2 regions of the Clostridium perfringens genome follow, and region 1 is predicted to be linked to the other one. Evidence: riboswitches for the same ligand, from Rfam matches in the RefSeq annotation. Region 1 holds a riboswitch; the other holds the start of a gene.

Region 1 (18,038 bases):
TTTGATTTTTCAAAGTGCTTTTTTATTTTATCTTAATTTTAAAATTACTAGTTCATCTTAAAATAATAAATTTATAGAAAAATAAAAAGCTTAGGATATAAAATCCTAAGCTTTTCTATATATTAAAGATATTTCTTTATTTCTTCAACTTTGTTTAAGTTTTCCCATGGAAGATCTAAATCTGTTCTTCCAAAGTGTCCATAAGCAGCAGTTTGTCTATATATAGGTCTTCTTAAATCTAAATCTCTTATTATAGCTCCTGGTCTTAAATCAAACACTTTATTTATTATATTAACTATTTCTTCGTCTGATATTTTTCCAGTTCCAAAAGTATCTACTATAATTGATACTGGTTTAGCAACTCCTATAGCATAAGCAACTTGAACTTCTAATTTATCTGCGATTCCTGCAGCAACTAAGTTTTTAGCTACCCATCTAGCAGCGTATGCAGCTGATCTATCAACTTTAGTTGGGTCTTTTCCTGAGAAAGCACCACCGCCGTGTCTTCCATATCCACCGTAAGTATCAACTATGATCTTTCTTCCTGTTAATCCAGCATCTCCTTGAGGTCCACCGATAACGAATCTTCCTGTTGGATTTATATAATACTTAGTATTTTCATCTAATAACTCTGCTGGTATAACAGCTTTTATAACATGTTCCATTAAATCAGCTTGTATTTGTTCTTGAGATACTTCTGGACCATGTTGTGTTGAAATTACTATTGCATCTATTCTAACTGGTTTGTCATTTTCATATTCAACAGTAACTTGTGTTTTTCCGTCTGGTCTTAAGTAAGGTAAAGTTCCGTTCTTTCTTACTTCTGTTAATCTTCTTGATAATCTATGAGCCATAGCTATTGGTGCTGGCATAAATTCTTCAGTTTCATTAGTAGCAAAACCAAACATCATTCCTTGGTCTCCTGCTCCAACTGCATCTATGTCAATTTTTTCTCCAGCTCTTGATTCTAAAGCTTCATCAACACCCATAGCGATATCTGATGATTGCTCATCTATTGTAGTCATAACTGAACAAGTTTCACAGTCGAAACCGTATTTAGCTCTATCATATCCTATGTTCTTTATAGTTTCTCTAGCTATTTTAGGGATATCAACATAACAATTAGTTGTTATTTCTCCCATTACCATTACTAATCCTGTAGTAACAGCTGTTTCACAAGCAACTCTTGCGTTTGGATCTTTTGCAAATATAGCATCTAAAACTGCATCTGAAATTTGGTCGCATATTTTATCTGGATGCCCTTCAGTAACTGATTCTGATGTAAATAATCTTCTCATGGCTAAGGCTATCTTACTATCATAATAAGATAGCTAATTCACCCCTTTCATTTTTATTTATTCCAACCCTGTTTATTTAAACAAATAACTTAATTTATCTTCCCACGATTCAAAATAATATCTTTAAAGCTTAATTAACAAACTTTATTTTAATGCGCGCCTTTAAAATATTTTTGTTAATAAAAAAATCTCTTCTCAAACCTTTAAAGATTTAAGAAGAGATTTTAGTTATACACTAAATTTATCTTCTCTCATCTTGTAAAGAATTTCTTTACCGGAATTGGCACCGTAGTGATTTCTCACTGGTTGCCGGGTTTCATAGGGCCTTTTTCCCTCCACCTCTCTGGATAAGAGTATATAAATACTAATTATTCTATTTTATTAAGATATTATTTTAATAAAGAGACACTTAATTAATAGTGTCTCTTTCTGGTGGTGGAAGAAGGATTCGAACCTTCGAAGTCGTCCGACAACAGATTTACAGTCTGCCCCCTTTGGCCACTCGGGAATTCCACCACATATGGAGCTGATGATCGGACTTGAACCGATAACCTGCTGATTACAAGTCAGCTGCTCTGCCAATTGAGCCACACCAGCATATCAATATTTTGTTTTTTATAAATGGTGGTGGAAGAAGGATTCGAACCTTCGAAGTCGTCCGACAACAGATTTACAGTCTGCCCCCTTTGGCCACTCGGGAATTCCACCACTTGTGGAGCTGATGATCGGACTTGAACCGATAACCTGCTGATTACAAGTCAGCTGCTCTGCCAATTGAGCCACACCAGCGCATTTATTATGTTTTAATGGTGGTCGCAACAGGGATCGAACCTGTGACCCCCTGCTTGTAAGGCAGGTGCTCTCCCAGCTGAGCTATGCGACCTTATTGGTGGTGGAAGAAGGATTCGAACCTTCGAAGTCGTCCGACAACAGATTTACAGTCTGCCCCCTTTGGCCACTCGGGAATTCCACCACTTATGGAGCTGATGATCGGACTTGAACCGATAACCTGCTGATTACAAGTCAGCTGCTCTGCCAATTGAGCCACACCAGCACATTTATTATTTTTCTCTGTCGTTTTGGCTCATCGCCAATCGACAAGACTTAGTATATATTGTTATGCTTTTTATTTCAAACTCAATTTTAGGCTATTTTCAAACATTATGTTAATCTATTTTTAAATTTCTCTCAATTTCTTTATTTTACTTCTTTTTTTCATTTATATTTTCTCTTCAATCAACTCAATATTTATGTATGGACTTAATATATCTTTCATTTCTTTATATTCTTTCTCTTCTAATTTATCCTTAAGTATTTTAAATATATCAATAGCAGCATCTAACTCATCATTTCTCTTAATATGCTCTAATAAAACTCCGTAATCAGTTAAAGATAAATTCTTAGCAATAGACATTAATTTAAACTTATCTGCTTTATTTATCTTTTTAGGAATTGAATATTTATCTACTTTAAATACTTCTTTGCTTTCTTTTGATGATTTCTCCTCAGCTACCTTTTCTTTAGACTTTTCATTTTTTTTGATATTTATAGCATTTTCTTTAGACTTACCTTCTATTTCTATTTCTATTTCTTTTTCTTCTTTTAATTGAGATTTATCTAAATCATTACTTTGCTTATTGTTATTCTCACTTATATTTTCTTTCTCTCTATCTTCTTTTAACTCTTTTTTATTGTTTTCTATAGCCTTTTGTCCATTTTCCTCTTCATTAATATTTAAAATTTCATTCTTTTGATTTTTTACACTCTCTGCTTTTAATTTAGCTTCTTCATAATTTAAGTTAACAAAATACGTCATTGCTCCCATTATTAATGTAGTAAAAAATAGTACTAAAAAACTTAAAAGCCCTTTATTCATAAGTATATTCACCTCCATTTTAATAATTACCACCTAAAATCTTTTTTATACTTCCATTTAATATTTCTAACACTTCCTTCATATAATTAATGAGGAGGTGAAGCCTTGAATAAAATAAAAACTTACTACAAAAATTATTTGGCATATTACGAGATTTCAAATTTTTTAAAAAATCATATAGATGAAAAAACCATTATAGTATGTATAGGAACTGATAAATGTATAGGTGATTGCTTAGGTCCATTAGTTGGTACCCTACTAAGAGAAAAATTCTTTCCTTTAAAAGTATTTGGTACACTTGATTCTCCTATACATGCTCTTAATCTTGATAAAAAAATAACTGAAATATTAAAAACTTATCCTGGTTATAAAATACTAGCCATAGATGCTTGCCTAGGAGATTCTAACTCTATTGGTGAAATTCATGCTAGAAATGAACCTATTCACCCTGGAAAGGGCGTTGGTAAATCCTTAAGAAGTGTTGGAGATATGTCTATAATAGCTATAGTTGATTCCTCCGAAAATATAGACCTATTTACAAGTAGACCAATTAGGTTAAGCTTTATATTAGATATGTCTAAAGTTATTGTAGATTCTTTAATTCACTCCTATTATTTAAAAAACAAAAAAAATTAACTATATATCTCTTAATATTAAGAGATATATAGTTAATTTTACTCATCAATTAATTTCACTTCTAAATCATCCATGCCTAAATTTAATTTTTCAAATGTTTTCAATACTTTACCTGTTCCTTCAGCTACGCATTTTACAGCATCATCAGCAACTCTAACCTTAACGCCTGTCCTTTGTTCAATAAACTTATCTAAGCCATTTAATAAAGCGCCTCCACCAGTCATAAGAATTCCTTCTTCTATTATATCAGCTGCTAACTCAGGTGGTGTTTTTTCAAGAACAGAATGTACAGCTTCACCAATTATGCTAACATCATCTTTTAAAGCAATTCTAAGTTCTTCACTATCTACTGTTATTATTCCTGGTAAACCTGTAACTAGATTTCTTCCCTTTACTTCCATACTTTCTTTTCTATTGCCTTCAACAGCTGTGGCAACATTTATTTTTAATTCCTCTGCTGTTCTCTCACCAATCATAAGTTTATATTTACTTCTAACAAATTTAATTATAGCTTCATCAAATCTATCTCCAGCTACTTTTACAGACTCCCTTATAACAATTCCGCCTAAGGATATTATAGCTATATCTGCAGTTCCTCCACCTATATCTACAACCATATGTCCACTAGCCTTTGATATATCTAATCCTGCTCCTATTGCAGCAGCTAAGGGTTCTTCTATAAGATATACGTTTTTAGCTCCTGAATTCTTTGCAGCATCTATAACTGCTCTTTTCTCAATCCCAGTCGCTTGGCAAGGTATACATATCATTACTTTAGGGGCAGATATTCTTCTATTTCCAACACCCTTCTTGATAAAATACTTTAACATAGCTTCTGTCATCTCGTAATCTGATATAACACCATTTCTCATAGGTCTTAATGCTACTATATTACCTGGTGTTCTTCCTATCATCTGTCTTGCAGCTTCTCCTACTGCTAGAACTTTGTTCTTATTTTTGTCTATGGCTACTACTGAGGGCTCTTTTAAGACTATACCTTTATCTTTCATATAGACAAGAACAGTTGCTGTTCCAAGGTCTATACCCATATCTGTACCTTTTCTCCAAAACCACATGTTTACAACTCCCTAATATATAATAATAATTATTAATTTCTATAAAAATATACATAAATACTAACTTTTATTATATAAGGAATATTTTCATCATTCAACAACTTTATATTTTAACTTAGTTGCCTTTCCACCTCTAATATGTCTTTCAGCTTTATTTAAATCTAATATACTTTTTGCTTCTTCAGCTATATCAGGATTTATCTTAGGCAATCTTTCAGTCATATCTTTATGTATAGTACTCTTGCTTACACCAAAAACTTTAGCTGTTTTTCTTATAGTAGCCCTTGAATAAATAATGTACTGAGCCACTTCTAAAACTCTCTCCTCAATATAATCTTTCAAGAACCTTACCTCCTTAAAAATATTCTTAAATTTTTAATCAGCTGCTTTTTTTATAAGCAGCTGATTATGTATTAAATTATTCTTTTACAGGAATATCTTTTAAGTATTTTTGTGGATCTACTGGCTCCTTAGAATTTTCCATATGGAACATTAAATAATTTTCAGAAACTCTATCACTTGGACTATTTTGAATAGTTTTTCCAATCTTACCTATAGAATCTCCTTTTTTAACATTATCCCCTTCTTTAACTTTAATCTCTGGATCTAAGTTTCCATAAAAACCAACAATACCGTTTTGATGCTCTATTTTAACAAAGCAACCTTCTTTTGAGTTTCCTTTTCCAGCCTCTACAACTTTACCATCACCAATTGCTAAAACTTCAGTTCCCTCAGCAGCTTCTATATCTATTCCTTTATAAACAGATGCACTTTGACCTGATTCATTTAATCTAGGTTCTAAGTTATATAATCTTGTTATAACTCCACCCTTAATTGGTGATGTAAAGCTTTGACTTTGGCTTGAAGTTGCAACTGACTTATCAGCATTATTTGCTTCAGGTTTTACTTCTTCACCATTAGCTTCATTAGATGCAATCTCTTCTGAATCATTTGCTATATCTGTTTTTCCTTCAACTAGTTCAGCATCATCAAAAGTATTACCAGTTGTAGTGCTATTATCCTCTGTATTTTCTATAGTGTTTTCTGCTATATTTTCTTCTACTGTGTTATTTGTGCTTTTATTTGCTACCACTACTCCAACTGTTGCTACTAAACATAGGCAAACAAATAAAACTACATAAAATCCATCCTTTTTAATAAATCTCTTAAATTGGTCTTTTTTATTCATTTTCAACACCTCCGTTTCTAATTCTGTCCATTTATCCTAAATTAATACACCTATATAAATCTTTTTTATAAAAAAAGAACAAGCAAAATTTATTTGCTTGTTCTTCTTATTACTCTATTAAAATTTTATTACTTTCTTCAATTTTACTTCCTTTAAAATAATGTTCTAATATTTCATCATATTTACTGCCTTCCTTTGCCATTACATTAGCTCCCCATTGACTCATGCCAACACCATGTCCATATCCTAAACATTTTATTTTTATGTTGTCATCTAAAACTTCCAATGTAAAATTGGCAGAATTTAGTCCAAATATTTTTCTAAATTCCTTCCCCTTAATGGTAGCTTCCCCTATTTTTATGTCATTTACAGTTCCTCCTGTGTTCCTATTTAATATTTTAACTTCTTCAGTTATATTATTTCCTAAATCACTATTAGGAATAGATTTTTTAATTTTACTCTTAAAATCACTTATAGAAATACTGATTTCACTCTCATATTTAGGTGATATTTCTTCCCCTGGACTTTCAACTGACTTTAAGTAAGGTACATCTTCTGAAAATACAGCAACTGCATCCTCTGTATTTCCTGAACTTGTAGAAAAATATTGAGGATATTTTACTAACTGATCATTATATGATAGAACTTTCCCCTCTGTTTCTTTAACAACTTTTTTTAATTTTTTTAAATATTCATCCCCATCTTTACCCCAAGCTTTTTTCTTTTCATTAATATTTAAATATGCTTGACAATGAGTAGTATCACATATATTTCCTTCCTTTATATTGTTACATCCAGTAATTAATTTATTTATAACAAATGTCCTTGCTAAAATAGACTGAGCTTTCAATGCCTCTTCATGAAAAGTAGCTGGCATTTCACTTGAAACTACAGATAAGACATATTCCTCTAATGGTACTTTTTCCACTTTATTTTCTTTAGATATGTAAACTTCAACTTCCTTTAAGTTAACTACATCAACTAACTTTTTATTTTTAACTTTCTCTACTTTATTATTACTTTCAGCCATACTTGAACTAGATAAAAAACCAAAAAGTATTGGTATAAAAACTATACTCACTATAATTGTTACAATAAAAATTACTGATTCTAAAATTTTTCTATTTATCATAAATCCTCCTAAAACTTATTAATACAGTTTATGTATATGCTAAGTTTTCTAAAACTCGAACTTATAATAAAATTATTTAAAGTAAAAAAAGTCAACAGCACTGCTGTTGACTTATATTCTACTTATGTCAGCACCTAAGGCCCTGAACTTATTTTCTATTTCAACATAACCTCTATCTATATGATATATATCAGTAACTATTGTCTCTCCCTTTGTTACAAGTCCAGCTAAAATCAAAGCAGCTCCTGCCCTTAAATCAGTTGCCTTAACTTCACATCCAGTGAGGTTATCTACTCCTTCAATTAAAGCCGTTCTTCCTTCTACTTGTATGTTTGCACCCATACGTCTTAATTCATCTACATTCATAAATCTATTCTCAAAAACACTTTCAGTTATGATACTGCTTCCTTTTGCTATGCTCAATAAACTCATCATTTGTGATTGCATATCAGTAGGATATCCTGGATAAGGCATTGTTTTTATATTAATTGGCTTTATTTCTTCATTACCCTTTACTATTATACTATTTTCATCATTATGGATATCAAAAAACTCTGTTCCAGCTTCTTTTAACTTAGATATTATAGCTGAACAATGATCTTTATTTACTCCATTTATTTTTATTTCTGATCCTGTTATTGCTGCTGCAACCATAAATGTTCCAGCTTCTATTCTATCATATATAGGAGTGTACTCAGTTGAAGTTAATGAATCAACACCTTCTATTATTATTTTACCTGGTTTTTCAATATAAATTTTAGCTCCCATAGAATTTAAAAAATTAATTAAATCAGTTATTTCTGGCTCCTGAGCTGCATTTTCAATTACCGTAGTCCCTTTAGCCATAGTTGCTGCCATCATTATATTCTCTGTTGCTCCAACTGATGGAAAGTCTAAATATATTTTACTTCCTGTTAATTTTTTTGCCTTTATACATACAAATCCATTGCCACAATTACTATCTTCAGCACCTAATGCTCTAAGCCCTTTCAAATGTAATTCTATAGGCCTAGAACCTATATTACATCCACCTGGCCTAGCTAATTTAAACTCCCCATATTTAGCTATCATTGGCCCCATTATTAAAAATGAAGCTCTCATTTTTTTAACTAAATCCTCACTTGGAATTAAAGGATCTTTATTTAATGGTGGTACAATTAATTTATTTTCTTTCTTATCTATTTTCAAATCATATCCTAATTGCTCCATAACATTACAAATTGTAAAAACATCTTGTAACATTGGTAATTCATTTATTAGTACACCATCAGTAGCTAATATACTTCCTGCGATTATTGGTAAAACTGAATTCTTAGCTGTATTTATATTTACTTCTCCTTTTAATTTCTTTCCACCTTTTACTACTATTTTATCCATATTATCCTCCATTAAAATTATTTTAATATGTTGTGAATATAATAGGAGTTCCTAAAATCAACTTCCTATCTTCCTCATATGTCATAATGGAGTAATTAAACTGGTAATCACTCTTAAGATTAATTATTCCTGTAGTGCCTTTCTCTAGATTTATTCTTTTGTTTTTCTTTACCTTACTCTTACCAATCGATTTTATAAGTTTTTCTTCAATTTCATCTATATTATTATTCTCTCTAATATTCCCTTTTATATAAGTATAATATTTTATATTTTTCATGTTTTTATTATGAATAACTTGAAAATATTCCTTAATATCATTAAAATCAATTCTATTTTTAGAAACAATTACTATTTGAACTCTACTTTTTGAATTTTCTTCTATTAGATTAATATCTAAATTAAATTGCTCTTTTGAAGTATTTAAATATATCTCATTTTCTTTTTCTACTATACTATCAAAATCTTCAATTTTAATATAATCACTAATATTGTTAAACTCATCTTTTATATTTTCATCTGTAATATATTCTATTTTCATACCATACTCTTCTATATTACAAATTTCCTCTTCCACCTTAGAATAAACTTTGTTATCTAAGTTCATAGTGCTTGGACTAAAAATAAGCGAGAAACAAAATAATGCTGCTATAAAAATATTATTATTCATTAATATACCACCCCTCCAATCTAATTATTGTCAAGAGTAGTATTTTTATACATTTACTTCCTGTTATATTATCAATATATTATAATAATCTGAAAAAGTTCTATTAATTACATAAAAATATTTATTAAGAAGAATAATCATAATAAAAAAAGCATACAGTTTCCTGTATGCTTTATATAAATTACATTTCTTTTAACTTTAATCTAGACATAGCTCTTGCTAAGGCTAACTTAGCTCTCTTTTCATCTAGTTCATCAGTCTTATTTTTTAATCTTTCCTCTGCTCTTTGCTTAGCATTCATAGCTCTTGCCTCATCGATTTCTTCAGGCCATTCTGCTGAATTTACACAAAAAGTAACTTCATTATTTTGAACCTTCATTAATCCTGTTGAAGTAAATAAGTATTTACTTTCACCATTCTCATCATCTATTCTTGTAACAGTAGGAACAGTTGCTGTTAAATAAGGTTGGTGACCAGCTAATATTTCAAACTCACCAACAGCATTTTTACATAAGACTCTTGAAACTTCACCTGAAATAAGAACTCTTTCTGGTGTTGTAACAATTAACTTAAATTTATTCATTTTTATTCACCCCTTTTATTGGGCCATTGCTCTAGCTTTTTCTAGTACTTCTTCTATTGTTCCAGCAAATAAGAAAGCTGATTCAGGAACATTGTCATGTTTACCTTCTAATATTTCTTTGAAACCTCTTATAGTTTCTTTTATTGGAACATATCTACCTTGCATTCCAGTAAATTGCTCTGCTACTGTGAATGGTTGTGATAAGAATTTTTGTATTCTTCTTGCTCTAGCAACTATTAATTTATCTTCATCTGCAAGCTCATCAACACCAAGGATAGCTATGATATCTTGAAGTTCTTTATATCTTTCTAATATATGCTTAACTTTTGAAGCAACTTCATAGTGTTCTTCTCCAACAACTCTTGGGTCTAATATTCTTGATGAAGAATCTAGAGGATCAACAGCTGGGTAAATACCTATTTCAGCTATACTTCTTGATAAAACTGTTTTAGCATCAAGGTGGTTGAATGTTGTAGCTGGAGCTGGGTCAGTTAAGTCATCGGCTGGTACGTATACCGCTTGAACTGATGTAATTGATCCATGGGTAGTTGATGTGATTCTCTCTTGAAGAGCTCCCATCTCTGTAGCAAGAGTTGGTTGGTAACCAACAGCTGATGGTATTCTTCCTAATAAAGCTGAAACCTCTGATCCAGCTTGTGAGAATCTGAATATGTTATCTATGAATAATAACACGTCTTGACCTTGGTCTCTGAAGTACTCAGCCATAGTAAGTCCTGTTAAAGCAACTCTCATTCTTGCTCCAGGTGGTTCGTTCATTTGTCCAAATACTAATGCTGTATTTTTTATAACTCCTGATTCCATCATTTCATAGTAAAGGTCATTACCTTCTCTTGATCTTTCTCCAACTCCTGTGAATACAGAAAGTCCACCGTGCTCTTTAGCTATGTTGTTTATAAGCTCTTGGATAAGAACTGTTTTACCAACACCTGCACCTCCAAATAGACCGATTTTTCCCCCTCTTTGGTAAGGTGCTAAAAGGTCGATAACCTTTATTCCTGTCTCAAACATTTGAGGAACAACTGATTGTTCTTCAAATGATGGAGCTGGTCTATGAATTGGATATTTTTCTTCGTTATTAACTTCAGCTCCACTATCTAGTGGTTTACCTAATACGTTAAATATTCTTCCTAATACGCATTCACCAACTGGTACTGATATAGGTGCTCCTGTATCAACAGCTTCTACACCTCTTCTTAGTCCTTCAGTAGCTTCCATAGCTATAGTTCTAACTATATCGTCTCCTACGTGTTGCTCTACCTCACAAACTAAGATTTTTCCATCGTCCATTTTTATGTGTATTGCATTAAATATATTAGGAAGTTCATCATTTGCAAATTTTATATCTACAACTGGTCCAATAACCTGAACTACTTTACCTATATTATTAGACATTTTGAGTACCTCCTTATTTTTGTGCTTCTGCTCCACCAACGATTTCTGATATCTCTTGTGTTATGATACTTTGTCTTATTCTATTGTACTTAGCATCTAATGAGTTTAATAAATCATCGGCATTTTTAGTTGCTCCGTCCATTGCCTGCATTCTAGCACTTTGTTCACTAGCTTTTGAATTAAACATAGCATTCATGAATTTACCTTTTAAGTATGATGAAACTAATGAATCTATTATTTCATCCTCATCAGGTTCGATTAAGAAAGAAACTTTACCTTTTTCTCCAGTTAAGTCTAGTGGTAATAATTTTTCTTCAACAACCTCTTGCTTAACAGGTGAAAAGAATTTAGTATAAACTAAACTTACTTCTCCAAAATTTCCATCAGTAAATTCTTTAACAGCTTTATTCACTATAGTTGATGCATCACCAACGTTTGGTGTATCTCCTAAATCAACATATTCTGCTAAAGTAGAAATCTTGTTTTTCTTAACATAATGGATACCTTTTTTTCCTACTACTACTGCTTCTATGTTTTCAAGATTATTTTCATAGTTATCTCTTACAAAAGCCGCAGTATTACCATTAAATCCACCACATAATCCTGAATCTGATGCTAATAATATTATTAACTTTTTAGGATTATCATTGGGTTTAAGTAAAGGATTATTATTGCTATTTAATGATCCGATTAATTCTCTAGCAATTTCATCTAGACTACTAAAATATTGATTGTTTTCAGTTAGTTTTTGTCTAGCTTTTCTTAACTTAGAAGTGGCAACAAGTCCCATAGCTTTTGTTATTTTTCTTGTGTTTTTGATACTTTTTATTCTTCTTTTAATTTCTAAAAGTCCTGCACCTGCCATTTAAGCTCCACCTCCATTCTTAAAAATGTGGGCATAGCTTTAATTAAAAAGCTATGCTCTTATTTTACATTAAGAATATTTTTTTAAATTCTACTATAGCACTTTCTAAAGCAGATTTTAATTCATCGTCTAAAACTTTCTTATCTAATATAGCTTTACCAATTTCTCTATGATGAGTATCCATATATTCTAAGAATTCTTTTTCAAATCTCTTAATATCTGAAACTTTGATATCTAGTAAGAAATTGTTAACTGCAGCGTATATTATCATAATTTGTTTTTCAACTGCCATTGGCTTATATTGATCTTGTTTTAAGATCTCGATAAGTCTCTTACCTTTTTCAAGTCTTGCTTGAGTATCTTTATCAAGGTCTGAACCAAATTGAGCAAATGATGCTAACTCTCTATATTGAGCAAGTTCTAGTCTTAATGTACCAGAAACTTGTTTCATTGCTTTTATTTGAGCGTTACCTCCAACCCTTGAAACTGATATACCAGGGTTAACAGCTGGTCTTTGTCCTGCGTTGAATAACTCAGTTTCTAAGAATATCTGTCCATCTGTTATTGATATAACGTTAGTTGGGATATATGCTGTTACGTCTCCTGCTAATGTTTCTATTATTGGAAGTGCTGTTAATGAGCCTCCACCATTTTCTTTTGATAACTTAGCAGCTCTTTCAAGTAATCTTGAATGGATGTAGAATACATCCCCTGGGTAAGCTTCTCTTCCTGGTGGTCTTCTAATTAATAGTGACATTGTTCTATAAGCAACTGCGTGCTTACTTAAGTCATCATATATTATTAATACATGCTTACCTTTATTCATGAAGTATTCACCCATTGTACATCCTGAATATGGTGCAATGTATTGTAATGGAGCTGATTCTGATGCTGATGCAGTTACAACTATTGAATAGTCCATAGCTCCTTCTTCAGTTAAAGTGTTAACTATGTTAGCTACTGTTGATTGTTTTTGTCCAATAGCAACATATATACATATAACATCTTTACCTTTTTGGTTAATTATAGTATCTATAGCTATAGCAGTTTTACCTGTTTGTCTATCTCCTATAATTAACTCCCTTTGTCCTCTACCTATTGGTATCATTGAGTCAATTGCTTTGATACCTGTTTGTAGAGGCTCATTAACAGAACTTCTTTCTAAGATACCTGGTGCTGGTACTTCTATAGCTCTGTATCCATCATTTTTAATAGGACCTTTTCCGTCTATAGGTTGACCTAATGAATTAACAACTCTACCTATTAAGTCCTCTCCTACTGGTACTTCAACTATTTTTCCAGTTCTTTTAACGATGTCTCCTTCTTTTATACCTTCTTCAGATCCTAAAAGAACGCAACCAACGTTATCCTGCTCTAAGTTAAGAGCCATACCGAAAACTTGATTAGGGAATTCAAGAAGTTCACCTTCCATACATTCTTCTAACCCGTAAACTCTGGCAACTCCGTCACCTATCTGTATGATAGTACCAGAATCAACAGTTTCTAACTCTTTTTCATAGTTTTTTATTTCATTCTTGATTATAGAAGTTATTTCTTCTGGTTTAATATGCATAGACTCACCTCTATTCTCTCTTAAGCATTATCTGTTTCATATCGTCAAGTCTAGATTTAACAGTACCATCTATAACATCATCGCCAACTCTGACATAAAGTCCTCCAATGATACTTTTATCTATTTCTTGCTTTAATAAAATTTTCTTTGAGTATTTATTTTCTAACTTTGCTACAAGTCTTGTAACTTCATCTTCTGTTAATGGAACAACACTTTTTACCTCTGCAAGTAAAGTATTGTTTCTCTCTAGATGAATTTTTTCCATTTCTTTTAATTTTTCTCTTAGATAAAGTATTCTATCTTTTTCTATAAGAACCATTAAAAATGAAAGTAACTCATCATCTATTTTTCCTTCAAATATGTTTCTGAAAGTCTTTTTCTTTCTTACAGTACTAATTTGAGGATGTTTTATTATTTCATAAAGTTCATTATTTCCATAAATGATATCACAGATTTCTCTTAAATCATTTAAGTATTCTTCAACTTTATTCTTTTCTTCTGCAACTTCATATAGAGCTAAGGCATATCTACGATCTAAATATTCATACATAATTAGATACCTACCTTTTCAATAAAATCATTTATTAATTCTCTATGTTTAGATTCATCAATAGATTCTCCAAGTGCTTTCTCTGAAAGCATTACAGAAATATCAACTACTTGTTGCTTTAACTCGTATTTTACTTTTTCTTCTTCTCTTTGAATTTCAATATTAGCTCTATTTATTATAGCCTCAGCTTCTCTATGAGCATCATCAACTATTTCTTTATAAATTCTATCAGCTTCTTTTTTCTGTTCTTCTCTAAGCTTTCTGCCTTCTTCTTTAGCAGATTTAAGAATTCTTTCATTATCTAATCTTAATCTTCTTGCTTTTTCTGCATCTTCATCGGCCTTTAAGATAGTTTCATCTATAGCCTCTTGTCTTGCATCGATGGCTCTTTTGATTTTGTCCCAGAAAAAATGTTTTAGTATAAGAATTAATATTATAAAGTTAATGATTGTAGCTAATATTCTCATAAAATCTATTTCCATATATCAATCACAGCCTCCCTTCGGAGTCAATTATATTAACTCTATTATCTTTATTTATTAATTACTACAAGTTCTTAATAAAAAGTACGTAATTTGATATTAAGCAACGAATAATAAGATTATTGAAACAACTAATCCATAGATAGCTGTTGCTTCTGAAAGACCAGCTCCCATGATGAATAAACTTTGAATCTTATCTGATGCTTCTGGTTGTCTTGCAGTTGCCTCTAATGCTCCTGCAGTTGCAATACCTATACCTATTCCTGCTCCTATACCTGCTAATACAGCGATACCTGCTGCTAATAACTTCATATCCATTAAAAATTCCTCCTTTTTCAAATCAAATAAAGTTACTTTGATTTGTTTAATTAACTTTTCTTAGTGATCTGCTATAATTTTAATATTTACCATAGTTAACATAGTAAATACTATCATTTGTATTGTTCCATCAAATACATCGAAGAAACCATGTGCTAGTATTGGCATACCTAATTGAGCAAACCAACTTATGTGTCCTAAACCTGAATACATTAAGTCTATTAATAAGGTAGCTGCTAGCATATTACCGAATAAACGTAGTGCAAGAGATACTGGGAAAATAATTCTCTCCATTAAGTTTAAAGGTAACATTAGTGGATAAGGCTTAAAATATCCTTTGATATATCCTCCAATATGACATCTACGTATAGCATTAACATGAACAACAACAAAGGAAGTAATTGCTAATGCCACTGCAACACTTAAATCTTGAGTAGGAGGTGCAAGCCCTATTAACCCATAAAAGTTTAATACAAGTAGGAATATTGCTAAAGTTCCTATATAAGGCACAAAACCAATATAACTTTCCCCCATGTTGCTCTTTACTAAGTTATAAACTGTTTGATAGATTGATTCTAAAACAACTTGTAACTTACCTGGTTTATTTTTAAGATTTCTAGTTGATAATAAAGCAAAAACTATTATAAGAAGCATTGCTGCCCATTGAAAAATAATTGTACTGCTTATTGTCAAACTACCAATCTTAACTGTAAACAATGGTGCAAAGATATCCACGGAATCACTCCCTTTCTATCTTAGTATTAATTTATATATGTATATAAATATTTATTTATTGTTTTTTATAAGGCCTTATTTTTTTTAGTATAAATAAATATTGATATCTGGTGTAAAATGAATCCTATTAAATAAAATGCTAATTCCTTAACATCTCTCATAAAGATTAGTGTAAATAAAAGAATCAAAAGCATTCTTAATACAAAACTTAATTGTATCTTTAAAGCTCCTCTTCTATTACTTATGACTTTGTTAATTACAATTGCATTTGCTGTAAAATTAATTGTTGCAATTGCACTTCCAACTAAAAAAGCCACCCCAAATCTAAAATTAAATAAACTAATTAATAGGGTTGCTATTATTGTTAATAAAATGTTAGTCTTCGTAATTGAAAAAACTAAACTTTTAATTTTAGCGTTCACATATAACCTCCATAGTTCCGCAATGTTACTTTACTAATTATATTCCCGAATCTAATATTAATAAAATTTAAATTTTGGTTGAATTTATTAATATTCTGATATTTTAAAGTGATTTTAACTATTTCCTTCATTTTTACTCTTAAAAACTCTCATTTACTCTTTTACAAATTATTTATGAATGTTTTTGAATTTATTATTTCATTTTTCTGAATTTTTAAATTACTATATAAGAACTTAAATTAAATTTCGATTACTATTTTCGATTTTGAAATCCTTTTTTAAAAGTTTTTGTTATAAAATTGTATATTTTATAGGGTTTTTTATCAAAAAAATTTTAAACCACTATTAAGAATAAAACATACAACTTAAAAGGTTTTGAATAACCTTTTTAATATTTATTCACATTTTTTTATTTTTTTTTTTCAAAATCTAATATTTTAAATATTTTTCTTTACTTTAATCCTATTTTTTTCTATTCTTCTTACTATTATTCATGTTTTTTATAGGAAATTAAATAAATTATCTGTTTTCTAATATGAATTTTTATTCTCAAATTAGTGCATTTTTTTAAATATATTTTTAAACTTAAACATGAATTTTAAATAATTTTTCACAAAAAAAGATACTATCCCAAGATAGGATAGTATCTTTAAAATATATATTATAATAATGGTAAACTTATTATCTTTCTACTATTAAAGCAGTTCCCATTCCTCCACCTATACAAAGTGTTGCTAAACCTCTCTTAGCATCTCTTTTCATCATTTCGTGAAGTAATGTAACTAATATTCTAGCCCCTGAAGCTCCTACTGGATGTCCTAAAGCTATAGCTCCACCATTTACGTTAACTTTACTCATATCAAATTCTAAATCTTTAGCAACTGCTAAACTTTGAGCTGCAAAAGCTTCATTTGCTTCTATTAAATCAAGATCTGCAACTGTTAATCCAGTTCCTTCTAAAGCTTTTTTAGTAGCATAGAATGGTCCATAACCCATAATTGAAGGATCTAATCCTTTTGAACCATAAGAAACTATTTTACAAATTGGAGTTACTCCTAATTCTTTTGCTTTTTCAGCACTCATAACAACTAATGCAGCAGCACCATCATTTATACCTGATGCATTACCAGCTGTAACTGTACCATCTTTTTTGAATGCTGGTCTTAACTTAGCTAATTTTTCAGCAGTTGTTCCAAATCTAGGGAATTCATCAGTATCAAATACTATTGGATCACCTTTTCTTTGTGGAATTACTACTGGAACTATTTCATCTTTGAATTTTCCAGCTTTTATAGCTGCTTCTGCTTTAATTTGAGAATTTGCAGCAAATTCATCTTGCATTTCTCTAGTTAATCCCCATTGTTCTGCTATATTTTCAGCAGTTATACCCATGTGGTATCCATTAAATGCATCTGTTAAAGCATCATTGACCATAGCATCGACCATTTTTCCATCGCCCATTCTTTGACCAAATCTTGCAGTTCTTAAAACATATGGTCCTTGTGACATGTTTTCCATACCACCAGCTACTATTACGTCAGCATCTCCTGCTTTTATCATTTGAGCTGCTAAAGCAACACATCTTAAACCTGAACCACAAACTTTATTTATTGTCATTGAAGGAATTTCAACTGGTAAACCAGCTTTTACAGCTGCTTGTCTTGCAGGGTTTTGTCCTAATCCAGCTTGAATTACATTTCCCATTAAAACTTCATCAACACATTCTGGTTTTACACCAGCTTTATTTAAAGCTTCTTTAATAACTAAAGCTCCTAAATCTACAGCAGGAACATCCTTTAATGAACCACCAAATGAACCTAATGCTGTTCTTACTGCACTTGCAATA
Region 2 (14,591 bases), 160 kb from region 1:
GGATGGATATACAAATGGTACAGGAGATACCTTTGGTTATAAAAATTATGTTGAATATGTGGAAGAGAGAATTAGATGGGAATTAAATGATGGAAGCATAAATAAAAGGGAAAAATTTATGATTAATTTTGGTACAGAAAAAGTTAATTCAGAATATTTAATGAATAACTTCGAAGATTTAGTATCAAAATATAATCCTAAAGCTGTTTTTATTATGATTGGAGGAAATGAAAAAATTAATCCAGAGGAATTTAAACATAATTTAGTTAATATAGTAAGCAAGGTTAAAAATATAAACTCAATACCTATATTACAAAGTCCAATAAAAAATGGAAGAGATATAGAAGGGTATGTAAAAGTTATAAGAGAGGTTTCTAAGGAAGAGGAAATATTCTTAATAGATAATTATGAGTATTGGGATAGGTTAAGCAAAGTTCAAAAAGAGCTTATAGAATCATGGTTAGTAGAAGGAAGAGCAAATCATAGGGGACATTTAGAAATAGCTAAGAAAATTTTTAAGGATTTAAGAATATATGATCATAATAGTTTAATATGTGGTTTTACCATAGAAAAATTTTAGTATATTAATTAATAAAAATAAAGCTGCATCAAAATTGAAGTAGCTTTGATACAGCTTTCTATATACAACTTATTGCTTTTTGCAATATGAAATCTTCTATATATTCTTCTGAATAAACTTTTCTTCCCATGAGATTAAATATTAAATCATCACTAGAGTATCCTTCTTTATAAAGTTTTAGGTTCTTAGTTAATTTTTTTAAAGAACCAGGGGTAAGACCTAACATAATTTTTATGTCATTACCAGTGTAAAAACTTTTTATAAAGAGTTCTCTTAGGTTGTTTTGCATTTCAAGTTTATAATTTAAATCTATAACTTTGTCTCTATGGGGGCCTATTTTAGACCTGTGATGTTTTTTACACAAATACTTGTAATTAAGTTTAAAATCTAAACCGCCTTCTGACCTATGAACTATGTGATGAACATCTGCATAATCACCACAAATTTCACAATAATAAGACATATAATCCTCCTTAACATTTTAATACCCATTTATAGTAATAAAATAGCATAAAAAAACAGTTTAATCAATATAACGGAGCTTTTCAGATAAAGATTAAGGTATACAAAGGAATTTAGTATTTTTTACACTTTGCTGTTAAAAAAAGTTAGCAATATAATTAAAATATAAAGGATATGAGGGGGTTTTGAGATGCATAACTTATTTCATAGAAGATCAAAGATAGAAGAAAATCCCGAGAAATTTTGGAGGGAATTAATAACAAAAAATGAAACCCTAAAAGGAAGAATGTTTAAGGATGAACCTATAACTGAAGATACGAAATACCTACATTATGTAATATTCAATAGAAAAGTTGGATTTCAAAATGTTTGGGTTATGGTACCTAACTTTAACAGATTAATAGAATTTATAGAGTATGTATTTATGCCAGAAGCATACTATAAGTGGGTTGAAGGGAAAAAGAAATTAATAACTCATATACCTTCAATTGATGTAGAAAAAATAATTTCTATGATAAATAGAAAATCAACAGAAGAAGAAAAAGAAAAAATGAAAAATGACATTGTAGCATTAAGAAAATTAAAAGGGTTAAGTGCTGATAATGGAATGAGGAAAATAAAAATATTCTGTAGTAGATTTAATAATAACTGGCTTGGAAATGATGATGAGTTTTTATACTTAAAAGCTTTTGGCAGTGCTGAAGAGCTAGGAAAGTTTGTAGTAGAAACTAATCTTCAAACAGATAGTGAGGATTCATATGAAAAAACTATAGGAATGACTACAGAAGAATGGTTTAAAGTTTGTGAAAATGCTCATAAGAATAAAGAAGATGAGGAAAAATTTAAAAAAGTTTTATTTAAACACTTAGAAGATATTGTATAAAATTAAATTTTCTTGATATTTTAAAATTGAAATCGCTTAGTATTAATAAAAATATAAAATAAATTGAAAAAAATGTTGACATTTTTTAAATAACTATGTATAATAATTTTTGTTGATTCAAGTTTGTATCTTTAGCTCAGCTGGATAGAGCAACGGCCTTCTAAGCCGTGGGTCAGGGGTTCGAATCCCTTAAGGTACACCATACTGGGATATCGCCAAGCGGTAAGGCAACGGACTTTGACTCCGTCATTCGCAGGTTCGAATCCTGCTATCCCAGCCAGTTTTTTAACTTGGTTTAAAAACTTGACAGCATATTAACAGTATGTTAATATATAAACATACTAAGCGGGTGTAGTTCAATGGTAGAACACCAGCCTTCCAAGCTGGATACCCGGGTTCGATTCCCGGTACCCGCTCCATTTTTTAAAGTTTTACTGTAAAATTATTTTAAAAAATACAATATGCACCATTAGCTCAGTTGGTAGAGCACCTGACTCTTAATCAGGGAGTCCAGGGTTCGAATCCCTGATGGTGCACCAAGCATCGTTTTATAAGCGATGCTTTTTTTATTTTACATAAAAGTATGGGTACATTTGATATAAAAAAATTAAATTAATATAATACTAGTTAATAAGAATTTTATTTAAAAGCAGATTTTTAAGGGGAGATAGAAATGAAACCTATGAATAAGATTGCTGCTATTCATGATATTTCATGCTATGGGAGGGCAGCATTAGCAACAATAATACCTATATTATCTTCAATGGGAAATCAAGTATGTCCACTTCCAACAGCAGTATTGTCAACACATACAGATGGATTTGGAAAACCAGCAATTAGAGATTTAAGTGATTTTATATATGAAACCAAAGATCATTGGAAAAGACTTAACTTAAATTTTCAATGCATATATAGTGGATATTTAGCTGATCCTAATCAAGTTAAATTTGTTGAAAGATTTATAGAAGATTTTAAGGAAGAGAATACTTTAGTAGTTATAGATCCTGTTATGGCTGATAATGGTAAGCTTTATGATGGTATGAGTGAAAAAATGATTGAAGAAATGAGAACTTTAATAAAAAGTGCAGATATAATCACTCCAAATATTACAGAAGCTTCTTTTCTTTTAGGAAAAGAATATAAAGAATCTCTAAATGAAGATGAGATAAAAGAATATTTAGTAGGTCTAGGGAATTTAGGACCTAAAATAAGTATAATAACAAGTGTAACAAGTTCAAGAGGAAATGAATATATTGATACTGTACTCTATGATAGAGAAGAAAAAATGTTTTACACCTATTCTCATAAAAGAATAAATGCTTTTTATTGTGGAACAGGTGATGCTTTTGCCTCATTGCTAATAGGATGGATATTAAGAGGGGAAAGTATTGAAAAAGCATTGGAGAAGTCATGTAATTTTATTGCAGAAGCTATAGAATATAGCGAAAAGTTTGATTATCCTCCAAATGAAGGAATATTACTTGAAAGTTTGTTATATAAATTAATAAGTAAATAAATTATTAAAGTCAAAAAAATAAATTGACAAAGTAATTTTAGAATGATACTATTAAAAAAACAAAATTTAATAAATCTTATCAAGAGAGGTGGAGGGACTGGCCCTGTGAAACCCAGCAACCGGTAATTCTTTGCGGTTAAAACAATGCTAATTTTAAAATGAGAAAAATCAGTAGTAATTTCCCATGCAAAGATTTATAGCGGTGCTAAATCCTGCGGTAGAAACTGAGAGATAAGAAAGAGAGTCTGTAAGAATAATAACTTCTATCCTAGGATAGGAGTTTTTTTATTTTGTAGGATAAAGGATAGATTTATTAAATAGATTAGGAGGAGAGAAAATGAAAAAAGGAAAGTTTTCAGCATTATTACCATTAATAATTTTTGTATCGATTTATTTGGGAACTTCATTAGTAATGAAAGATTTCTACTCTGTATCTGTTTTAGTTCCAGGAATAATTGCAGTTTTATTTGGAATATTTACAAATAGAAAAAGAGGACTTGAAAAGAACATAGAGATATTTTGTAAGGGGGCTGGTAATAGCAATATAATTTTAATGTGCTTAATCTTTATATTAGCTGGTGCCTTTGCAGAGGTTGCTAAAAATATGGGGGCTGTAGAATCTACAGTAAATTTAGGGCTAACAATATTACCTAAAAATATATTAGTAGCAGGAATATTTATAATATCATCATTTATAGCTATATCTTTAGGAACGTCAATGGGAACAATAGCTGCTATAGTTCCAATAGCAATGGGAATTTCAGATAAGACTAATATCGCATTACCACTTATAGTTGGGGCAGTAGTAGGTGGAGCTATGTTTGGGGACAATCTATCAATGATTTCTGATACAACAATAGCAGCAACAAAAACTCAAGGATGTGAAATGAAGGATAAGTTTAAAATAAACTTTAAGGTTATATTACCAGCTGCTATCTTAGTAATTGTAATATATACATTCTTAGGAAGTGGGGCTAATACATCAGTAGGCCAATACGATTATAATTTTATTAAGATTATTCCTTACTTAGGTATTTTAATAGCTGCATTAATGGGGGCTAATGTAATTGCTATATTATCAGGTGGGATAGTATTAGCTGGAGCAATTGGATTCTTTACAGGATCTTTAGATTTAAAGACTTTCTTTACTTCAATATCAACTGGTATAGGGGGAATGAGTGAACTTATATTAATTTCAATAATAATTGGGGGAATTGTTGAAATAATAAAAGAAAATGGTGGTATAGACTATGTATTAAACTTAGTTACTAAGAGAATCAATGGCAAAAAAGGGGCTGAATTTGGTATTGGATTATTAGTAAGCTTAGTTGATGCATGTACTGCAAATAATACTATTGCTATAGTTACAGTTGGACCTTTAGCAAAGGATATTTCAGATGAATATAACTTAGATTCAAAAAGAATTGCAGGAATATTAGATATGTTCTCTTGTGCAGTTCAGGGAATAATTCCATATGGAGCACAATTAATGTCAGCGGCGGCTTTAACTGGATTAAGTTCATTTGAAATAATGAAATTTTTATTCTATCCATATTTAATGGGTATAAGTGCAATAGCATTCATAGCATTTTTCCAAAAGAAAGAAAGTGCTGAAAAAAGTGGGGAGTTAAATGCTATAGCAGTTGAATAAAATATTAAAAAGCAATAAGCGTTAAAAAGGGGATTTATATAAAAGGGGTTTAATAAATTTTAGTATAAAGTAAAAAAAGATAGGCTATAGAAAATAAAACTTACAAACAATATGAAGAGGATATTTAATAATTCTCAAGATATGTTTGTAAGTTTTATTAATTGGGCCTATTTTTTTATTTTACTAAAAGACAAATACTTTGAGATGAGATTCCTTCTCCAGAACCAGTAAAACCAAGTCCTTCCTCAGTAGTTGCTTTAACATTTATTTGATCTAAGTCTATATTTAATGCTTTAGCTATATTTTCTCTCATAGTAGGTATATGAGGAGCCATTTTTGGTCTTTGAGCTATTATAGTTGCATCTATATTTGATATTTTATAGTTATTTTTATTTAAAAGTTCACCTACAAATTCTAGAAGTTTTATGCTATCAGCACCTTTGTATTTAGGGTCTGTATCTGGAAAATGCTTTCCTATATCTCCTAAAGCCGCTGCTCCTAATAGTGAATCCATTATTGCGTGTAATAATACATCAGCATCTGAATGGCCTAAAAGTCCTTTTTCATAAGGAATTTTTACTCCACCTAATATTAAATCTCTATTTTCAACTAATTTATGAACATCATATCCCATTCCTATTCTCATTTTTATCACCTCTTAGATTTATTTTTTCAATGAAAATTTATTTTTATGGTTTAATTATATATAATTCTGTTATGTTATCAAAGCATCAATAGCTATTAAAGAAAATTAAACTTAATTGTAACAAAAATATAGCTTTATAAGATTAAAATCTTTATATGTTTTAATTATGTAAAAGATGTATTTATAATATAAAATTTTATATAGATATCATGGGGGCTATGGTATAATAAATTGAGATTTAATTAAAGAGAATAGCTTATAATAATTGATTAGAAATAATTTTAGTCTGTAGTAATATTATTAGAAGCTTTATGTAAAAGGGATTTAAATAGAAAGGGTGAATTGAGAAGTGTGGGGAAAAATTAGAAATGTATTAGGTATTCTTTTAATAGTGGCAGGAGTATCACTTATTGGAGTAACTATTTGGATGAAATATGATACTTATAGACAGCAGCAAGCTGTTTTAGATAGTTTTAGAAATTTACAGTTTGATGTTCCAGAGGGTGAAAAGAAAGATGCTGATGTGTTAGAAGAAGAAAATACTAAGGAAAATACTAAAGAAAATAGCGATGAAAAGAATAAAGCTGATAAGGTTGAAGTTGAAAAAGACAAAAAGCCAGAAAAAGCACAACTTGAAGAGGGAAAAGGAATAGGTATTTTAAATATTCCAAAGATAAACTTAGAAATAGGTATAATAGAAGGCGTTAGCTATGAAGATATAAAGTATGTAGTAGGTCATTTTCCTGGGTCACCAATGCCAGGGGAAAAAGGTAATTTCTCCATAGCAGGACATAGAATATCATATTTTGGACAAGCTTTTAAGGATATTGATAAGCTTGAAAAAGGGGATAAAGTCAAAGTTACTTACAATGGAAAAGAATATACTTATGAAATAACTGATATGTATGAGGTTACTCCAAATGAAACTGAGGCTTTAAATCCAACAAAAGATGCTACTATAACTATAGTTACATGTACAACTGACGCTAAAAATAGGGTTATAGTAAAAGGAAAGTTAGTGGAATAAGACTGGGTTTTTGCCTTAGTCTTATTTTTTATAAAATATACATAAAGGAGTGTCGCTTGAGTGAGTGAAGTAACTTTTAGAAAAGATAAATATATGTTTTCTACTAGAAATATAAAGAAAAATCTAGATAAAAACATATTGAAAAAAGAAATAAGTACTTTCATAAAAGAGCTTAGAAAATTTAAAGTTGATTTAAAAAGTCTTTCAAGTGAAGAATTTAATCTTGAGGAAAGAAATTTAATTCTTAATATAGCCTATTTTCTAGTAGATGAAGAAGTGTTATTAAGAAAGATAATAAATAGAAGAGAGTTAAAAACAAAGGTCATAGCTAAAAAAACAGGATTTAGTAATGAAAAGATTATAAGTTGGTCAAATTATTTAATAGCGTATTTAATTTTATTATATAATGCAGATTATACAAATTTAGCTATGTATTTAAATATAAATTTTAAGGACTTAGAAAACTTAGCTGTTATAAAGGGTACAAAAGGGGAAGAGGTTGTTCATAAAGGATTAGTTATGTTAGAAGGTAAAAAGAGTACCATAATATTAACTAAAGAAGGACAATTTATAAGAATAAAAACAAGATGTGAAAATAAAGTTGGAGAAGAATTATCAGGAAAAGAGAAGAAAACTTTAAGACATTACAAGACCTTAATAGTTAGCGTGGCTTTAATTGCATTTGTCCTTATAGGAAGTGTTACTTTTCTTTATAAACAACAGGAAACTACCATATTAATTCAAGGAACATCAAAGGTTAAAATTGGATTGAATAGGTTTGATAGAATAGTTTATAGTTATTCTCCAACAGAAAAGGGAACTATATTAATAACAGAACTAAAATTAGAAAACAAGAAATTTGAAGATGGTATGATCTCAATTTTAAAAGGTTTTGAAGAAGAGGATATGCTTCCTCCTAATAGAATTGTGGATGTTTATATAACTGGAAAAATGGTAGACACTGTAGATTTAAATAAGGTTACAGAATATGTTGAGAGTGTAAATAAGGATGATAATGCAAAGAATAATTTTAGAATAAAAATAAATAATTCAGGATATGAGAAGAAAAATTAATTAAGGAAAGGATTATTTATAGTGAGAAAAGCATCAAAAAATAACAATAGAAGAGATAAGAGTTTATCTAATAAAAAGTTTAAGAGTGAAGATAAAAATTTAAATAAAACTAATAAAAATAATAAACAAAAAGTAGCTAAAAAGGCTTCAGTAAAAAATACTATTATAGTATCAAATAAAAATGAAATAAGAGATAAAGTTAGATTAAATAAATATATAAGTGAAACAGGATTTTGCTCAAGGAGAGAGGCTGATAAGCTTATAGAACAAGGAAGAGTTAAGATAGATGGGCTAAAGGCTACAACTGGTATGAAGGTTTCTAAGGGGCAAAGTGTATCTATTGATGGAAAACCTCTAAAGGTTGAAAATGAACTAGTTTATATAGCTTTAAATAAGCCTGTTGGAATAACTTGTACTACTGAGAGCAAGATAAAAGGTAATATAGTTGACTTTATAAATCATGAAAAAAGAATTTTCCCAATAGGAAGACTAGATAAGGATTCTCAAGGATTAATATTTATGACTAATGATGGTGATATAGTTAATAAGATATTAAGAGCTGGGAATAATCATGAAAAAGAATATATTGTCACTGTAAATAAGTCTATAACTGATGAGTTTATAAAAGGAATGAGCAATGGAGTGCCTATACTAGGAACAGTTACTAAGAAATGCTTAGTTAAGAAAGAAAGCAAAAACTCATTTAGAATAATACTAACTCAAGGGTTAAATAGACAGATAAGAAGAATGTGTGAGTATTTTGGATATGAGGTCAAAAAATTAGAGAGAATAAGAATAATGAATGTTAGCCTAGGAAACCTAAAGATAGGATCTTGGAGATACTTAACTAAGAAAGAGTTAGCTGAAATAAACAGATTAACAGAAAACTCTTCAAAGACTGAAGAGGCCTCAATTTAATTGAATGTTAATTACTAGATATATATTCAGGCCTAACTTAATTTCGCAAAGAGTTTCTATTGTTTATTCCAGAATAATAGCTAAGGCTTTTAAACTCGCTATGCTCAAACAGTAAAAGCCTCTTAACGCTATTATTCTTACATAAACAATGAAACTCTAATAGCTCATTAAGATGGCCTTTCATCTATATCTAGTAATTAATACAGTTCAAAATAATTTAAATAGAATTTGTTTTTATAATTTACTTATACAAAGATAATGCTTTTTCGATAAAGGTCATTATCTTTTTTTCGTATAGAATTTTATTAACTTCTAAGGCTTCAGCATGTTTGGCACCTTCTACTAGGTAAAGTTCTTTATAGCCTTTAGTTTTAGCTTTGTATAAATCTACTGCCATATACCATGGTACAAAATAATCCTCTTTTCCATGTATAAACATCATTGGTAGTGATGTTGAAGCTACTATATCTATAGGAACTATTTTTTTCATAGAAAATTTAGCTTTAGTTTTCATAAAGAAGTTTGCAAATATAAGGCTTGGACGAAGAATTTTTCTAACAAGTCTATTTTTATATGCATGTGTTATTTGAAATCCTATAAGTTCGTGAAAGTTAGAGTAACCACAATCTTCAATTACAAATTTTATGGAATCATTTAGAGGAATAGTCTCCATAACTGTTCCAGCTCCCATTGATTCACCATGAAGACCTAAAATTATATCATTGCCAAATCTAGATTTTAAGTATTCTATCCACATGTTTACATCATATTTTTCGTAAAAACCATATGTGGAATATTTTCCTTCACTTTTTCCATGTCTTCTTTGATTCACTATAAGAACATTAAAGCCATTTCTATAAAATATATCAAAGTATTTTAAAGAACCAACATAACAAATAGAAACTCCATGGACTAATACTATAAATTTATTTGTAGGATTTTCATTCATTATAAGTGTTGAGGTTAGATTAAGACCATCAAAGGATTTTAAAGTAATATCTTCCTTAGAAGCAGAATTATATAAGGCTTCGTCAAAAAGATTATTTTCTACATATCTAGTATAACTTTTCTCTATATCGTGAAGTTCTCTAGTTACAGTAGATTTAAATATATATAGACCTGTTGCTAAAAAAAAGACAATAACTAAAATAGCAATAATTATCAATATAATAAGATAGGTCACTTATATCACTCCAATCAGCTTTTAATAGATTTTATTTATACATTATACATAATTATAACACTTAAGAGAAAAATAAAATTAGCCAAATATAAAGTGGAGGTTTATTTTATGAAATTTAAAAAAATTTTTTTATGCCTTATGTCATTACTTCTTATTTTTTCTACTGTAGTTTTAGGAGAAGAAATAAATAAAATAGAAGTTATAGAAAAATCTATAGAAGAAAATACTGACAAGTATGAAATTAAAGTTAAATATCCATCAATTCAAGGTGGAGAAAAAGAGGTTACAGATAAAATAAATAAAACTATAGAGGATTATACTTTAAATTGGATAAATGACATTAAGTTATTAGGAGAAGAGTACAGCAAAGAATATGAGAAGGCAGGAAAAGAAATGCCTAAAATGGAGGCATATAGTCTTTTTGAAGCATTTAATACAGATGAAGTAATTAGTTTACCTGTTTCATATTATCAATATACTGGTGGAGCTCATGGATTAACGACTAAAGTAAGTTATAATTATAATCTTAAAACAGGAAAAGAGCTTAGACTAAAAGATTTATTTAAAGAAGGATTTGACTATAAAAGTATAATTGATAAAAAGGTAAGAGAGGATATTGAAAAAGAGAAGGAGCTTTATTTTGATAATGGAGCTTTGTTTAAGGGAGTTAATGAAAATCAAGCCTATTATTTAAATAGAGATGGAATTATAGTGTATTTTCAGCAGTATGAAATAGCTCCATACTCTTCAGGTATTAGAGAATTTAAAATTCCTTATGGAGAATTAAAGGAAGGATTAATTTATAAATTAGGAAATTAATATTAAGAGCGTGTATCAAAGTATATTTATTATTAAATTTTGATACACGCTTTTTGTGATTAAATTTAAAAGAATATATTTTATTATTAAATAAAATAGGTCTATAATAAATTAAAAAAGGAATTGGAATAATGAGGGAGGGGAAATTCTATGGAAACCTTAAGAGAAAAAATAAATAAACAGAGAGAATATTTTAGTACAGGTGAAACTAAGGATATAAATTTTAGAATAGAAAAACTAAAGAAGTTAAGAGATGTTTTAAAAAGTGAGGAAGAGAAAGTCTTTGAAGCCTTAAAAAAAGACTTAATGAAATCTAGCTTTGAATCCTATGTTACAGAAGTGGCAATGGTATATGATGAAATAAATATGCACATTAAAAATATAAAAAAATGGAGCAAAAAAAGAAGAGTAAAAACTCCATTAGTACAATTCCCAGCAAAAAGTTTTATACAGTTAGAACCTTATGGAGTTGTTTTAATAATAGGTCCTTTTAATTATCCTTTTATGCTTACAATGGATCCTTTAATTGGAGCAATAGCAGCTGGGAACACAGCGGTTATAAAGCCTTCTGAATCAGCACCAGAGACATCTAAAATTCTTAAAGAAATATTAGAAAAAGTATTTGATGAAAAGTATGTTCTTCATATTAATCCAGAAAGAGGAAAAGAAGTTGTAGAAGAACTTTTAAAAGAAAAATTTGATTATATTTTCTTTACTGGAAGTGCTACTGTAGGAAAAATAGTAATGAAGGCAGCTTCTCAATATTTAACCCCTGTAACTTTAGAACTTGGAGGAAAAAGTCCTTGTATTATTGATAAGGATTGTAAGTTAGAATTAGCAGCTAGAAGAATAGTCTGGGGAAAATTATTGAATTCAGGACAAACCTGTGTTGCACCAGATTATTTATATGTTCATAAGGATATTGAAGAAGAATTTATAAAAAAATTAGAGGAAGAAATAAAAAATCAATTTGGAGATAATCCTTTAGAATCTGAAGATTATTCTAAAATGGTAAATGAAAGAGAATTTAATAGAGTACTTTCATATATAGATAAAGAAAAATTAGTTTTTGGAGGGAATTATAATAGAAAAACTTTTCAAATAGAACCAACTATATTAAAAAATGTAACTTGGAATGATCCTGTTATGGAAAGAGAAATTTTTGGGCCTATATTCCCAATTTTACCTTTTGAAGATTTAGATGAAGTAATAAGATTAGTAAATAGTAAGGATAAGCCTTTAGCCATATATTATTTTTCAGAGGATAAAAATAAAATTGAAAAAGTTCTTAATAGTACATCATCAGGAGGAGTAACAATAAATGATACCTTAGTTCATGTATCATCCTCATATCTACCTTTTGGTGGAGTTGGAAATAGTGGTATGGGAGAATATCATGGTAAGTATAGTTTTGACTTATTTTCCAATAAAAAGGGCGTTATGAATAGAAAAACATTCTTAGATTTAAAAATCAGGTATGCTCCTTTCCAAAATAAGTTAACAATTGTTAAAAAAATCATGAAATAAATAAAAAATGAATGAATATGAGTGGATTTGTATGGAAATGATTAAAAAAGTTATGTATAATATACTTAAAGATTGTATATGTTTTCAATGAGCGGATAAAAAGTATTTAAAATAAAGTGTTCAATTTATACTAAAAACATATAACTAAATTAGGAATACAATCTTTGAAAGTTACGTCTATGTACTAATGCCTGTTATTTATAGATGAACTTCTGACAAGCCAATAAGGGTATGATAAGCATATTTAAGATTAAGTTTTTAAGCTTTAAGGTTTGGGGGAGCCTTTTAGTACAATTACTATTGAAAATATGAGTAAATTTTATTTTAAACTTAAGAATAAGAAATTGTTCTTACATGAATTTTATAAGCTTCGACGGGGAAGAAGCTAGAATATCTTTCGACTTATGAATAGATATTAGGGTATTTATATTGAGAAATTATTTTTATTATTGAATTTTGAGAGAATTTATTAAGTATGGTCATTTAAAGGGGACGTTATGAGTTTAAATTAAAATTTATACAGTTATATTTATAATATTGGTTTGCGAAAAAAGGTCTAAGTTATACTTAGATCTTTTTTTCTTGAAATTAACCACTTTTTTTGGAATTAAGCCACATAAGAACCCTAGAAAAAAGTTTTTTTAAAATATACAATTAAGTAGAGAAAAAGTTTACAAAGGTATAGGGGGTTTTCACATGAAATATACTTTCCCAGAAAACTTTTGGTGGGGAGCTGCAACTTCAGGACCTCAGTCAGAAGGTAGGTTTAATAAAAAACATGATAATGTATTTGATCACTGGTTCGATATAAATCCAGAGTTATTTCACAATGGTATAGGACCAAATATAGCATCAAATTTTTATAATAGTTACAAAGAAGATTTAGCAATGCTAAAAGAAATTGGGTTAAATTCATTTAGAACTTCAATTCAATGGACAAGGTTAATTAAAGATTTTGAAACTGGTGAACCAGATGAAGATGGAGTGAGATTTTATAATGGTGTAATAGATGAATGTTTAGCAAATGGAATAGATATAATCATGAATTTACATCACTTTGATCTTCCTGTTGAATTATATGATAAATATGGTGGATGGGAATCAAAGCATGTTGTAGAATTATTTTCGAAATTTGCTAAGACTGCCTTTAGTTTATTTGGTGATAGGGTTAAGAAGTGGGCTACGTTTAATGAACCTATAGTTATTATTGAAGGACAGTTTTTATATAAATGGCATTATCCTTGTATAGTTGATGGAAAAAGAGGGCTTCAAGCTGCCTATAATATAGCATTAGCTTCTGCTAGAGCCATAGAAGAGTATAGAAAATTAGGACAAGATGGAGAAATAGGAATAATAGTTAACTTAACGCCAGCATATCCAAGAAGTGAGTCAAAAGAAGATTTAAGAGCTGCTGAAATTGCCAATGCTTTCTTCAATGAGTTATTCTTAGATCCAGCAACTAAAGGAGAATTTCCTAAGAACTTAGTTGAGGTTTTAGAAAAAGATGGAGTAATGTGGAATTCTACTAAGGAAGAATTACAGGTTATAAAAAATAATACTGTGGATTTCTTAGGGGTAAACTACTATCAACCAAGAAGAGTTAAAGCTAGAGAAGAGGAATATGGTGGAGAAACATGGGCTCCAGAAAAATATTTTGATAATTATGATATGCCAGGAAAGAGAATGAATCCTCATAGAGGATGGGAAATATATCCTAAGGCAATTTATGATATAGCTAAAAATGTGCAAGATAACTATGGCAACATAAAATGGTTCATTTCAGAGAATGGAATGGGTGTTGAAGGCGAAGAAAAATTCAAAAATGCTGAAGGTATAATTGAAGATGATTATAGAATTGAATTCATAATAGAGCATTTAGAATGGCTTCATAAGGCTATTGAAGAGGGTTCAAATTGTGTGGGATATCATTTATGGACTCCAATAGATTGTTGGTCATGGTTAAATTCATATAAAAATAGATATGGATTTATATCATTAGATTTAGAAACTCAAAAGAAAACTATTAAAAAATCAGGAAGATGGATAAAAGAAGTTTCTAAGAATAATGGTTTTTAAAACTTTGAATTTACTTAGCTTAGATGAGTTCTAAAATAAATTTTCTAAGTTAATATGACTACGCAAAAAGTTTTTTATTATAAAATTATAAATAAAATAAATTAATATGAATAAATGAGGAAAGGCTTTAGTTATGGTATTTTTACTTAAACTAAAGCCTTAAATTTTTTTAATACTCACATAATGGAATATTTTCACATAAAATACACTATAACAATTAACGGAGTTG

The links. A riboswitch is a leader RNA that binds a small molecule or an ion and turns the genes downstream of it on or off. The one in region 1 is predicted to bind S-adenosylmethionine.
Positions count from the first base shown of each region.
Region 2: linked by a shared signal. The riboswitch ahead of I6G60_RS03540 (Na+/H+ antiporter NhaC family protein) and the one ahead of metK (methionine adenosyltransferase) in region 1 are both predicted to bind S-adenosylmethionine.

Region 1 is NZ_CP065681.1:850,210-868,247, reverse strand. Features, by position in the region: gene metK (methionine adenosyltransferase) at 123-1,298, opposite strand; SAM riboswitch class I at 1,547-1,652, opposite strand; tRNA gene I6G60_RS04445 (tRNA-Tyr) at 1,729-1,814, opposite strand; tRNA gene I6G60_RS04440 (tRNA-Thr) at 1,820-1,895, opposite strand; tRNA gene I6G60_RS04435 (tRNA-Tyr) at 1,921-2,006, opposite strand; tRNA gene I6G60_RS04430 (tRNA-Thr) at 2,012-2,087, opposite strand; tRNA gene I6G60_RS04425 (tRNA-Val) at 2,106-2,181, opposite strand; tRNA gene I6G60_RS04420 (tRNA-Tyr) at 2,186-2,271, opposite strand; tRNA gene I6G60_RS04415 (tRNA-Thr) at 2,277-2,352, opposite strand; gene I6G60_RS04410 (hypothetical protein) at 2,518-3,192, opposite strand; gene yyaC (spore protease YyaC) at 3,280-3,810, shown strand; gene mreB (rod shape-determining protein) at 3,849-4,886, opposite strand; gene spoIIID (sporulation transcriptional regulator SpoIIID) at 4,977-5,228, opposite strand; gene I6G60_RS04390 (M23 family metallopeptidase) at 5,305-6,075, opposite strand; gene spoIID (stage II sporulation protein D) at 6,185-7,207, opposite strand; gene murA (UDP-N-acetylglucosamine 1-carboxyvinyltransferase) at 7,319-8,584, opposite strand; gene I6G60_RS04375 (hypothetical protein) at 8,607-9,251, opposite strand; gene I6G60_RS04370 (F0F1 ATP synthase subunit epsilon) at 9,433-9,834, opposite strand; gene atpD (F0F1 ATP synthase subunit beta) at 9,850-11,247, opposite strand; gene atpG (ATP synthase F1 subunit gamma) at 11,261-12,112, opposite strand; gene atpA (F0F1 ATP synthase subunit alpha) at 12,177-13,685, opposite strand; gene I6G60_RS04350 (F0F1 ATP synthase subunit delta) at 13,696-14,235, opposite strand; gene I6G60_RS04345 (F0F1 ATP synthase subunit B) at 14,238-14,717, opposite strand; gene atpE (ATP synthase F0 subunit C) at 14,817-15,035, opposite strand; gene I6G60_RS04335 (F0F1 ATP synthase subunit A) at 15,096-15,770, opposite strand; gene I6G60_RS04330 (ATP synthase subunit I) at 15,836-16,192, opposite strand; gene I6G60_RS04325 (acetyl-CoA C-acetyltransferase) at 16,874-18,038, opposite strand, start outside.
Region 2 is NZ_CP065681.1:687,071-701,661, forward strand. Features, by position in the region: gene I6G60_RS03500 (SGNH/GDSL hydrolase family protein) at 1-580, shown strand, start outside; gene I6G60_RS03505 (HNH endonuclease signature motif containing protein) at 639-1,043, opposite strand; gene I6G60_RS03510 (hypothetical protein) at 1,233-1,925, shown strand; tRNA gene I6G60_RS03515 (tRNA-Arg) at 2,051-2,127, shown strand; tRNA gene I6G60_RS03520 (tRNA-Gln) at 2,131-2,205, shown strand; tRNA gene I6G60_RS03525 (tRNA-Gly) at 2,271-2,344, shown strand; tRNA gene I6G60_RS03530 (tRNA-Lys) at 2,389-2,464, shown strand; gene I6G60_RS03535 (pyridoxamine kinase) at 2,599-3,441, shown strand; SAM riboswitch class I at 3,515-3,679, shown strand; gene I6G60_RS03540 (Na+/H+ antiporter NhaC family protein) at 3,779-5,092, shown strand; gene ispF (2-C-methyl-D-erythritol 2,4-cyclodiphosphate synthase) at 5,268-5,738, opposite strand; gene I6G60_RS03550 (class D sortase) at 6,088-6,765, shown strand; gene I6G60_RS03555 (anti-sigma factor domain-containing protein) at 6,826-7,839, shown strand; gene rluF (23S rRNA pseudouridine(2604) synthase RluF) at 7,861-8,757, shown strand; gene I6G60_RS03565 (alpha/beta hydrolase) at 8,999-9,940, opposite strand; gene I6G60_RS03570 (DUF3298 and DUF4163 domain-containing protein) at 10,049-10,759, shown strand; gene I6G60_RS03575 (aldehyde dehydrogenase) at 10,910-12,286, shown strand; gene I6G60_RS03580 (glycoside hydrolase family 1 protein) at 12,983-14,362, shown strand.